3 regions of the Streptomyces sp. NPDC050703 genome follow, and region 2 is predicted to be linked to each of the others. Evidence: predicted binding sites of a transcription regulator. Region 2 holds the regulator's gene; each other region holds the start of a gene.
What was found. Region 2 encodes HrcA, which represses chaperone genes, less so after heat shock. Its sites were predicted from a motif close to TTNGCACTCNGNNNNNCNGAGTGCNAA; they were not measured.

Region 1 (3,273 bases), on a different contig from region 2:
GAACACCATCGCCAAGTCGCTGGCCATCGGCAACCCCGCCGACGGTCCCTACGTCCTCGACATCGCGCGCCGCACGGGCGGCGCCGTGGAGGACGTGAACGACGAGCAGGTCGTCGAGGCGATCAAGATCCTCGCCAGGACCGAGGGCATCTTCGCGGAGACCGCCGGCGGCGTGACCGTGGGCGTCACCAAGAAGCTCGTCGAGGCGGGGCTCATCGATCCGTCCCTCACCACGGTCGTGCTGAACACGGGGGACGGCCTCAAGACGCTCGACGCCGTCGCCGAGACGTCGCAGGCCACCGCCACGATTCCGCCGAGCCTCGACGCCTTCCGCGCCGCGGGGCTCGCCGACTAGTCGCCGTGGGGCCCCGGGACCGTCGTCGGCCGACGGTCCTGGTCCGTCCTCGCGCGGTTCCCCGCGCCCCTGGGAGGGGCGCCACAGCCACCCCCGACTTCAGAGGTGAACCTTCATGAGCGTGAACGTCCGCATCCCCACCATTCTCCGCACCTACACCGGAGGCCGGGCCGAGGTCGCCGCAGAGGGGGCCAACCTCGGTGAGGTCATCGCCGACCTGGAGAAGAACCACACCGGCATCGCCGCCCGCGTCCTCGACGACCAGGGCAAGCTGCGCCGCTTCGTCAACGTGTACGTGAACGACGACGACGTCCGTTTCGAGCAGGGCCTGGAAACGGCCACTCCGGACGGCGCGGGCGTCTCGATCATTCCCGCCGTCGCCGGCGGCTGATCATTTGTGCAAGCCCCCTGCGTAATCTGAATTGCCCCCTCCGTGAGAGAAACGGAGGGGGCAATTCTGCATGGTTGAGCGCGGTACAGTTGGGGAACGTGCTTCGCTTTCCAAGCCGAGTGCATGGACGAAGTCGGCCGGGAGTCGACAAGAAGCAGCCAAAGCGCGACACCCTTATGGGCCTTCTGTGGCTTTTGCCCGGCCCGACTTGCCCCGGAATCCGGGGAACTCTCCATGAATCGCCGATCGGCCATGCCCGGAATTCTCGTCCGATTGACCTGTTGCAGACGGCAGTTGGACAGATACATTCAGCGGCGGTCGACGCGTTCCGGCGCACACCCCCAACCATTGGGGGGTGAGGTCTGACCCGGGTCCGCGAAGTGCGGTCCTGTGCAAGGGCCAGTAATAGGGGAGTTAGGCATGGCTCAGGGCACCGTCAAGTGGTTCAACGCGGAGAAGGGGTACGGCTTCATCGCGGTCGACGGTGGTGCGGATGTTTTCGTCCACTACAGCGCGATCCAGATGGACGGCTACCGCACCCTGGAAGAAGGTCAGCGAGTCGAGTTCGAGATCTCGCAGGGCCAGAAGGGTCCGCAGGCGGACATGGTCAAGCTCGCCGTCTAGCTCGGCGCGAACGGCCACCGACGCAAGCATCGCGAGGGGCCCGTATCCCGTAGGGGGTACGGGCCCCTCGTGTGCGTCGCCGCCGCCGGCGACTGTCCGGGAACGGCCAGAGGCGCTTGCACTCGCAGGGGTCGAGTGCTAATCATGGGGCTTAGCACTCTCCCAGTGAGAGTGACAGAACTTGGATCGGGTCGGTGAGGCCCGCACGCCGGGTGGGGCAGGGAACCACAAGGCGCGCAGGCCGTCCGTCGCGGGCGCCAGCACGGTCCGTTTGCTGCTTTTCCTTCTTCGGGCCCTTGACGGGCCGGGGGAAGACCCCATTCGTCCGGGAGGACCACTTCACATGGCCAAGATCATCGCGTTCGACGAGGAGGCACGGCGCGGCCTCGAGCGCGGCATGAACCAGCTCGCCGACGCCGTCAAGGTGACCCTGGGCCCCAAGGGTCGCAACGTCGTCCTCGAGAAGAAGTGGGGCGCCCCCACGATCACCAACGATGGTGTGTCCATCGCCAAGGAGATCGAGCTCGAGGACCCGTACGAGAAGATCGGCGCCGAGCTGGTCAAGGAGGTCGCGAAGAAGACGGACGACGTCGCCGGTGACGGCACGACGACCGCGACCGTCCTGGCCCAGGCCCTGGTGCGCGAGGGTCTGCGCAACGTGGCCGCCGGTGCCAACCCGATGGCGCTGAAGCGCGGCATCGAGAAGGCCGTCGAGGCCGTCTCCGGCGCGCTCCTGGAGCAGGCCAAGGATGTCGAGACCAAGGAGCAGATCGCTTCGACGGCCTCCATCTCCGCCGCCGACACCCAGATCGGCGAGCTCATCGCCGAGGCGATGGACAAGGTCGGCAAGGAAGGCGTCATCACCGTCGAGGAGTCCCAGACCTTCGGTCTGGAGCTGGAGCTCACCGAGGGTATGCGCTTCGACAAGGGCTACATCTCGGCGTACTTCGCCACCGACATGGAGCGTATGGAGGCGTCGCTCGACGACCCGTACATCCTGATCGTCAACTCCAAGATCTCCAACGTGAAGGACCTCCTTCCGCTCCTGGAGAAGGTCATGCAGTCGGGCAAGCCGCTGCTGATCATCGCCGAGGACGTCGAGGGCGAGGCCCTGTCGACCCTGGTCGTCAACAAGATCCGTGGCACCTTCAAGTCCGTCGCCGTCAAGGCCCCGGGCTTCGGTGACCGCCGCAAGGCCATGCTCGGCGACATCGCCATCCTCACCGGTGGCACCGTCATCTCCGAGGAGGTCGGCCTCAAGCTGGAGAACGCCGGTCTCGACCTGCTCGGCCGCGCCCGCAAGGTCGTCATCACCAAGGACGAGACGACCATCGTCGACGGCGCCGGTGACAGCGACCAGGTCCAGGGCCGCGTCAACCAGATCCGCGCCGAGATCGAGAACAGCGACTCGGACTACGACCGCGAGAAGCTCCAGGAGCGCCTGGCGAAGCTCGCGGGCGGCGTGGCGGTCATCAAGGCCGGTGCCGCGACCGAGGTCGAGCTCAAGGAGCGCAAGCACCGCATCGAGGACGCCGTCCGCAACGCGAAGGCGGCCGTCGAGGAGGGCATCGTCGCCGGTGGTGGCGTGGCCCTGCTCCAGGCCTCCCAGGTCTTCGAGAAGCTGGAGCTGGACGGCGACGAGGCCACCGGTGCCGCCGCCGTGAAGCTGGCCCTTGAGGCCCCGCTGAAGCAGATCGCCGTCAACGCCGGCCTTGAGGGCGGTGTCGTCGTCGAGAAGGTGCGCAACCTGACCGTCGGCCACGGCCTGAACGCCGCGACCGGTGAGTACGTCGACATGATCGCCGAGGGCATCCTCGACCCGGCGAAGGTCACGCGTTCCGCCCTGCAGAACGCCGCGTCCATCGCCGCGCTGTTCCTCACCACCGAGGCCGTCATCGCCGAC
Region 2 (3,273 bases):
GCAGCCGGACGACAAGACGCCCCCGGCACGGGAAGATCCCGCCCCGGGGGCACCGGCGTACCGCTCAAGGCGCTACCGCCCGTTGAACGCGTCCTTGAGCCGCGAGAACAGCCCCTGCTGCCCCGGCTGGAACTGCCCCGTGGGCCGCTCCTCGCCCCGGAGCTGGGCCAGTTCCCGCAGGAGCCGCTCCTGCTCGGCGTCGAGCTTCGTCGGCGTGAGGACCTCGACGTGCACGATGAGGTCGCCACGGCCGCCGCCCCGCAGATGCGTGACGCCGCGCCCGTGCAGCGGGACGGACTGCCCCGACTGCGTGCCGGGCCGGATGTCGATCTCCTCCAGGCCGTCGAGCGTCTCCAGCGGCACCTTCGTGCCGAGCGACGCCGCCGTCATGGGGATCGTCACCGTGCAGTGCAGATCGTCGCCGCGCCGCTGGAAGACGGAGTGCGGCAGCTCGTGGATCTCGACGTAGAGGTCACCGGCGGGGCCGCCGCCGGGCCCGACCTCGCCCTCGCCCGCGAGCTGGATCCTGGTGCCGTTGTCGACACCCGCCGGGATCTTGACGGTCAGCGTCCGCCGCGAGCGGATGCGGCCGTCGCCCGCGCACTCGGGGCACGGCGTCGGCACGACGGTGCCGAAGCCCTGGCACTGCGGGCAGGGCCGCGAGGTCATGACCTGGCCGAGGAAGGACCGCGTGACCTGGGACACCTCGCCGCGACCGCGGCACATGTCACAGGTCTGGGCCGACGTCCCGGGCGCGGCACCCTCACCGCTGCACGTCGTACACACGACCGCCGTGTCGACCTGGATGTCCTTGGTCGTCCCGAAGGCCGCCTCGTCGAGGTCGATCTCCAGACGGATCATGGCGTCCTGGCCGCGGCGCGTGCGCGACCGCGGGCCACGCTGCGACGCCGTACCGAAGAACGCGTCCATGATGTCGGAGAAGTTGCCGAAGCCACCGGCCCCGAAGCCGCCCGCTCCGCCGCCGCCCGCCTGGGACAGCGGGTCGCCGCCGAGGTCGTAGACCTGCTTCTTCTGCGGGTCCGACAACACCTCGTAGGCGGCGTTGATCTCCTTGAAGCGCTCCTGAGTCTTCGGGTCCGGATTCACGTCCGGGTGAAGCTCACGCGCCAGCCTCCGGAAGGCCTTCTTGATCTCGTCCTGGGAAGCGTCGCGGCGCACGCCGAGTACGGCGTAGTAGTCCGTGGCCACTTACGACTCCGCCAGGATCTGTCCGACGTAACGTGCCACTGCGCGTACTGCTCCCATCGTTCCCGGATAGTCCATGCGGGTCGGTCCGACCACGCCTAGTTTCGCGACTGCCTCGCTGCCCGAACCGTAGCCGACCGAGACCACGGACGTGGAGCTGAGCCCCTCATGGGCGTTCTCATGACCGATCCGTACGGCCATACCCGAATCCTGCACCTCACCAAGCAACTTGAGGAGCACGACCTGCTCCTCAAGGGCTTCGAGAACGGGCCGGATGGTGAGGGGAAAGTCATGTCCGAAGCGGGTGAGATTGGCGGTGCCGCCGATCATCAGCCGTTCTTCGGTCTCCTCCACGAGTGTTTCGAGGAGGGTGGAGAGGACGGTGGCGACCGTGCCGCGGTCCTCGGCCTCGAAGGCCTCGGGCAGGTCCTGCACCAACTGCGGCACGTCCGCGAAGCGGCGTCCCGCGACCCTGCTGTTCAGCCGGGCCCGCAGATCGGCGAGCGCGGTCTCCCCGAAGGGCGCCGGGCAGTCGATCATGCGCTGCTCGACCCGGCCGGTGTCGGTGATCAGGACGAGCATCAGGCGCGCCGGAGCGAGCGAGAGCAGCTCCACGTGGCGCACCGTCGAACGTGTCAGCGAGGGGTACTGCACCACGGCGACCTGCCGCGTGAGCTGCGCCAGCAGCCGCACCGTACGCCCCACCACGTCGTCGAGGTCGACGGCGCCGTCGAGGAAGTTCTGGATGGCGCGCCGCTCGGGGGCGGTCATCGGCTTGACGCCCGCGAGTTTGTCCACGAAGAGGCGGTATCCCTTGTCGGTCGGGATGCGTCCCGCGCTGGTGTGGGGCTGGGCGATGAACCCTTCCTCCTCCAGCGCCGCCATGTCGTTGCGGACCGTGGCCGGGGAGACTCCGAGACTGTGCCGCTCGGTGAGCGCCTTGGAGCCGACCGGCTCCTCCGTCCCGACATAGTCGTGGACGATGGCGCGCAGCACCTCAAGCCTGCGTTCACTCAGCATCGCGCACACCTCCAGCCGTCATCCGTCGCCGTGATCCCCGCCTGGCACTCAACGCGGGTGAGTGCCAGCTTGTCAAAGGGCCAGTGTACGGCGGTCGGGTACGGACCCGGCAAGGCCGGATCGCTCACGTTCTGCCGAGGCGTTCCGCAGCGGCTAGCGTCACCGTATGGACGTGGAGCCGGCATGGGAAGCGGCGGGCTGGGAACGGCTCGCCCCGCGCGTGGGGCGGGTCCGCCTGCCCGTCTGGGACTGTACGGCGGGTCTCGTGGTCGGCGCCGACGCGGCCCTCATGGTGGAGGCGGGGTCGAGTCTCGCGGAGGGCGCGGCGCTGCGGAGGCGGGCCAGGGACCTCATCGGCGGCGGGCGCAGAGTGACGCATCTCGCGCTCACCCACCCCCACTTCGATCACGTTTTCGGGGCGGCGGCCTTCGCGGGGGTGCGGGTGTACGCAGCCGTGGGCGTCGACACGGTCCTCGCGGACCGCGAGGGGCTGCGCGCGGACGCGGTGCGGCACGGCCTCGACGCGGAGGCGGCGGCGGAGGCGGCCGATCTGCTGCGCGCGCCGGAGCACGCGGTGTGCGGGGAGTGGACGCTGGACCTCGGCGGCGGCGTCGAGGTGCTGCTCGCGAACGTCGGCCCCGGTCACACGGGGCACGACCTTGCGGTCCTGGTGAAGAGCCCCGGCGGCGGTCCCGAAGTCGTGTTCTGCGGCGATCTGGTCGAGGAGTCGGGCGAGCCCCAGGCGGGCCCGGACGCGGTGCCCGAGCGGTGGCCCGCCGCGCTGGACAGGCTCCTGCGACTCGGCGGCGACGACGCGCTCTACGTGCCGGGGCACGGTGCGGTGGTGGATGCGGCTTTTGTCCGTGCGCAACGCGCCACACTGGCTGCTCGCTCCGGCGTGTCGTGAGGTCCGCGTTCCCCCTTCTTCCTATCGTCGGCGGAATGCGCCAGTACTCCGCCGACCTGACCCCTCCCTGGAAGAAGCCGAAGTCCGTGCCCGAGGTGGCGGCGGAGGCCGGTCTCGTGGTCGAGGAGCCGGCCACCGGG
Region 3 (3,273 bases), on a different contig from region 2:
CGCAGCACAGGTCGGCGAGGGAGCGCACGCCGAGCGCCGCGAAGGACTCGGCGCGGTGGGTGGCGACGGAGGTGCGGGTGGACTGCTCGAAGCCGTCCGGCGTGAAGAACATCCGGGCCGCGTCAGCGGCGTCGAACTTCGCCGTGGCGCGCTGCCGCAGGCGGGCCTGGGCCAGCGCGGCGGAGACGAGGGAGGCGGGGTGCTCGCGGCGCAGCCGGGTGGCCGCCGCGAGCTCCCGCGCGGGCTCGACGTCCCGCACCTCGTCGAGCAGGGCCCTGCCCTCCTCGGTGAGGAGGGCCGCGAAGGCGGCGAGGGGGTCGCCGGGGCCGGCGTCGTGGGTACGCGGCGTGTTCGGGTCGTTCACCTGCCCCATTGTGGGCCAGTCGGTGGACGGTGCGGTGCCCGGCGGCGGTGTCGGGCCTCGGCAGGGCGTTGAGCTGCGAGGATTCGGCGCCATGCGACTAGTACGACAAAAGGAATATTCCGCCGTAAGGCGGAAGGGCCGGCCGGCCGCGGCGGTGGCCGTGCTCACCGCCGCGGCGATCGCCTCGGGATGCGCCTCCGAGGGCGACAGAAGCGGAGCGCCCGGCGCCCGCGGCCGGCAGGCGCTCCGGGCCCCGGCCGCCGACGCACTCGACCTCTACGCCCACCGGCTCCACGGCGCCCAGGCCGCGCGGGCCGCCGCGGCCAAGCGCTGGGGCCTTGCCGACCCCCCGCTCCAGGCCCCGGAGCCGCCGCGCACCAAGCCGCGCATCAGGACCCGCGACGGCTTCGAGGTGGCGGGGCAGTCGCGTCTGCCGCCGGTCTTCACCACGGTCCCGACCCGGCAGAAGGTCGTCTTCCTGACCATCGACGACGGCGACGAGAAGGACCCGGCGCTGCTGCGGATGATGAGCGACCTGAAGATCCCCTACACCGCGTTCCTCAGCGACTACCTGGTCAAGAAGGACTACGGGTACTTCAAGGAGATGCAGGACCGGGGGGTCGCCCTGAACAACCACACCCTCCACCACCCCTACCTGCCCGGCCTGTCCTACGAGGACCAGCGCCACGAGATCTGCGGCATGCAGGACGTCATCGAGAAGCGGTACGGCAAGCGGCCCGAACTCTTCCGGCCGCCCTACGGCAACTACAACCGGGACACGCTCCGCGCCGCCAGGTCCTGCGGCATCAAGGCGGTGCCGCTGTGGGCGTCCGAGGCATTCGCCGACCACATGGAGTGGCGCGAGTGGGACAAGGACCTGCACCCCGGCGACATCATCCTCACCCACTTCCGGGGCCGCGAGGACTGGAAGGGCACCATGCCGGACATGGTCCGCCAGGTCATGGAGACGGTCACGGACAAGGGCTACGCGGTGGCCAGGCTGGAGGACTACCTGTGAACCCCCGGGCGCGGGCACGCCGCCGGCTCCTGACCGGAGCCCTCCTGGGCGCCCTGCTCGCGCCCGCGGTCCTCACGGGCTGCGCCGAATCGGTGGACCCGATCGAACGCCTCGGCCGGAAGGCGGCGGAGAAGGTGCCGAGGCGCTCGCCGGGGGCGGACGGCTGCGGGGGCACGGCGCCCGCCGCCGGGCCGCGGGTGACCGGGCGGCCCCGCCCCGCGGAGACGGCGCGGCGGGAACCGCGGGGCGCCGGGAACCGTTGCCGGGACACGCCCGTGCCGAGCCCGCCACGGCCGGCGGTGACCGGGGAACCGTAAGAACCCGGCACCGCCGATTGGCACTCCGCTTGACCGAGTGCTAATCGCCGTCCTAGTCTCACTTCTGGCACTCCCCGTTGGAGAGTGCCAACAGCGACGGGCAGGTCCGGCACCCGCGACGACGGATCCACCTGGTCGCCACACCTCAGACTTGACCCCGTGAGATCTCCGAAGGGGGAGACCGGATCGTGACGACCGCCAGCTCCAAGGTTGCCATCAAGCCGCTTGAGGACCGCATCGTGGTCCAGCCGCTCGATGCCGAGCAGACCACCGCCTCTGGCCTGGTCATTCCGGACACCGCGAAGGAGAAGCCCCAGGAGGGCGTCGTCCTGGCCGTGGGCCCGGGCCGGTTCGAGAACGGCGAGCGCCTGCCGCTCGACGTGAAGACCGGCGACATCGTGCTGTACAGCAAGTACGGCGGCACCGAGGTGAAGTACAACGGCGAGGAGTACCTCGTCCTCTCGGCTCGCGACGTGCTCGCGATCGTCGAGAAGTAATTCACCCTGAAGCAACTTTCTGCTTTGAGCTGCGCCCCTGGTCACCCCGCTGATTGCCGGGCGGCGAGGGGCGCGGCTCGTTCACTTGAGTTTCGAGAGGGCTGAACCGCTCCCATGGCGAAGATCCTGAAGTTCGACGAGGACGCCCGTCGCGCCCTTGAGCGCGGCGTCAACAAGCTTGCCGACACGGTCAAGGTGACGATCGGCCCCCGTGGCCGCAACGTCGTCATCGACAAGAAGTTCGGCGCCCCGACCATCACCAACGACGGCGTCACCATCGCCCGTGAGGTCGAGGTCGAGGACCCGTACGAGAACCTCGGCGCCCAGCTCGTGAAGGAGGTGGCGACCAAGACCAACGACATCGCGGGTGACGGCACCACCACCGCCACCGTGCTCGCCCAGGCCCTGGTCAAGGAAGGCCTGCGCAACGTCGCCGCCGGCGCCTCCCCGGCCGCCCTGAAGAAGGGCATCGACGCCGCCGTCGCGGCCGTCTCCGAGGAGCTGCTCGCCACCGCCCGCCCGATCGACGACAAGGCCGACATCGCGGCCGTCGCCGGTCTGTCGGCCCAGGACCCGCAGGTCGGCGAGCTCATCGCCGAGGCGATGGACAAGGTCGGCAAGGACGGTGTCATCACCGTCGAGGAGTCCAACACCTTCGGCCTGGAGCTCGACTTCACCGAGGGCATGGCCTTCGACAAGGGCTACCTGTCGCCGTACATGGTGTCCGACCAGGAGCGTATGGAGGCCGTCCTCGACGACCCGTACATCCTGATCCACCAGGGCAAGATCTCCTCCATCCAGGACCTCCTGCCGCTGCTGGAGAAGGTCATCCAGGCCAACTCCTCGAAGCCGCTCCTCATCATCGCCGAGGACGTCGAGGGCGAGGCCCTCTCGACCCTGGTCGTCAACAAGATCCGCGGCACGTTCAACGCCGTCGCGGTGAAGGCCCCCGGCTTCGGCGACCGCCGCAAGGCGATGCTCGGCGACATGGCCACCCTCACCGGTGCCACCGTCATCGCCGAAGAGGTCGGCCTCAAGATCGACCAGGTCGGTCTCGACGTGCTCGGCACCGCCCGC

Region 1: the regulator HrcA is predicted to act here: its motif matches at 1,522-1,548, upstream of groL (chaperonin GroEL).
Region 3: the regulator HrcA is predicted to act here: its motif matches at 1,717-1,743, upstream of groES (co-chaperone GroES).

Annotation. Positions count from the first base shown of each region.
Region 1 covers NZ_JBFAHX010000003.1:149,494-152,766, forward strand. The annotation lists gene thrC (threonine synthase) at 1-355, shown strand, start outside; gene AB0I16_RS03925 (MoaD/ThiS family protein) at 471-746, shown strand; gene AB0I16_RS03930 (cold-shock protein) at 1,167-1,370, shown strand; gene groL (chaperonin GroEL) at 1,714-3,273, shown strand, end outside.
Region 2 covers NZ_JBFAHX010000006.1:181,461-184,733, forward strand. The annotation lists gene dnaJ (molecular chaperone DnaJ) at 73-1,209, opposite strand; gene hrcA (heat-inducible transcriptional repressor HrcA) at 1,210-2,226, opposite strand; gene AB0I16_RS08350 (MBL fold metallo-hydrolase) at 2,399-3,133, shown strand; gene AB0I16_RS08355 (DUF3097 domain-containing protein) at 3,169-3,273, shown strand, end outside.
Region 3 covers NZ_JBFAHX010000004.1:102,626-105,898, reverse strand. The annotation lists gene AB0I16_RS05190 (methyltransferase domain-containing protein) at 1-373, opposite strand, end outside; gene AB0I16_RS05185 (polysaccharide deacetylase family protein) at 456-1,382, shown strand; gene groES (co-chaperone GroES) at 1,888-2,196, shown strand; gene groL (chaperonin GroEL) at 2,311-3,273, shown strand, end outside.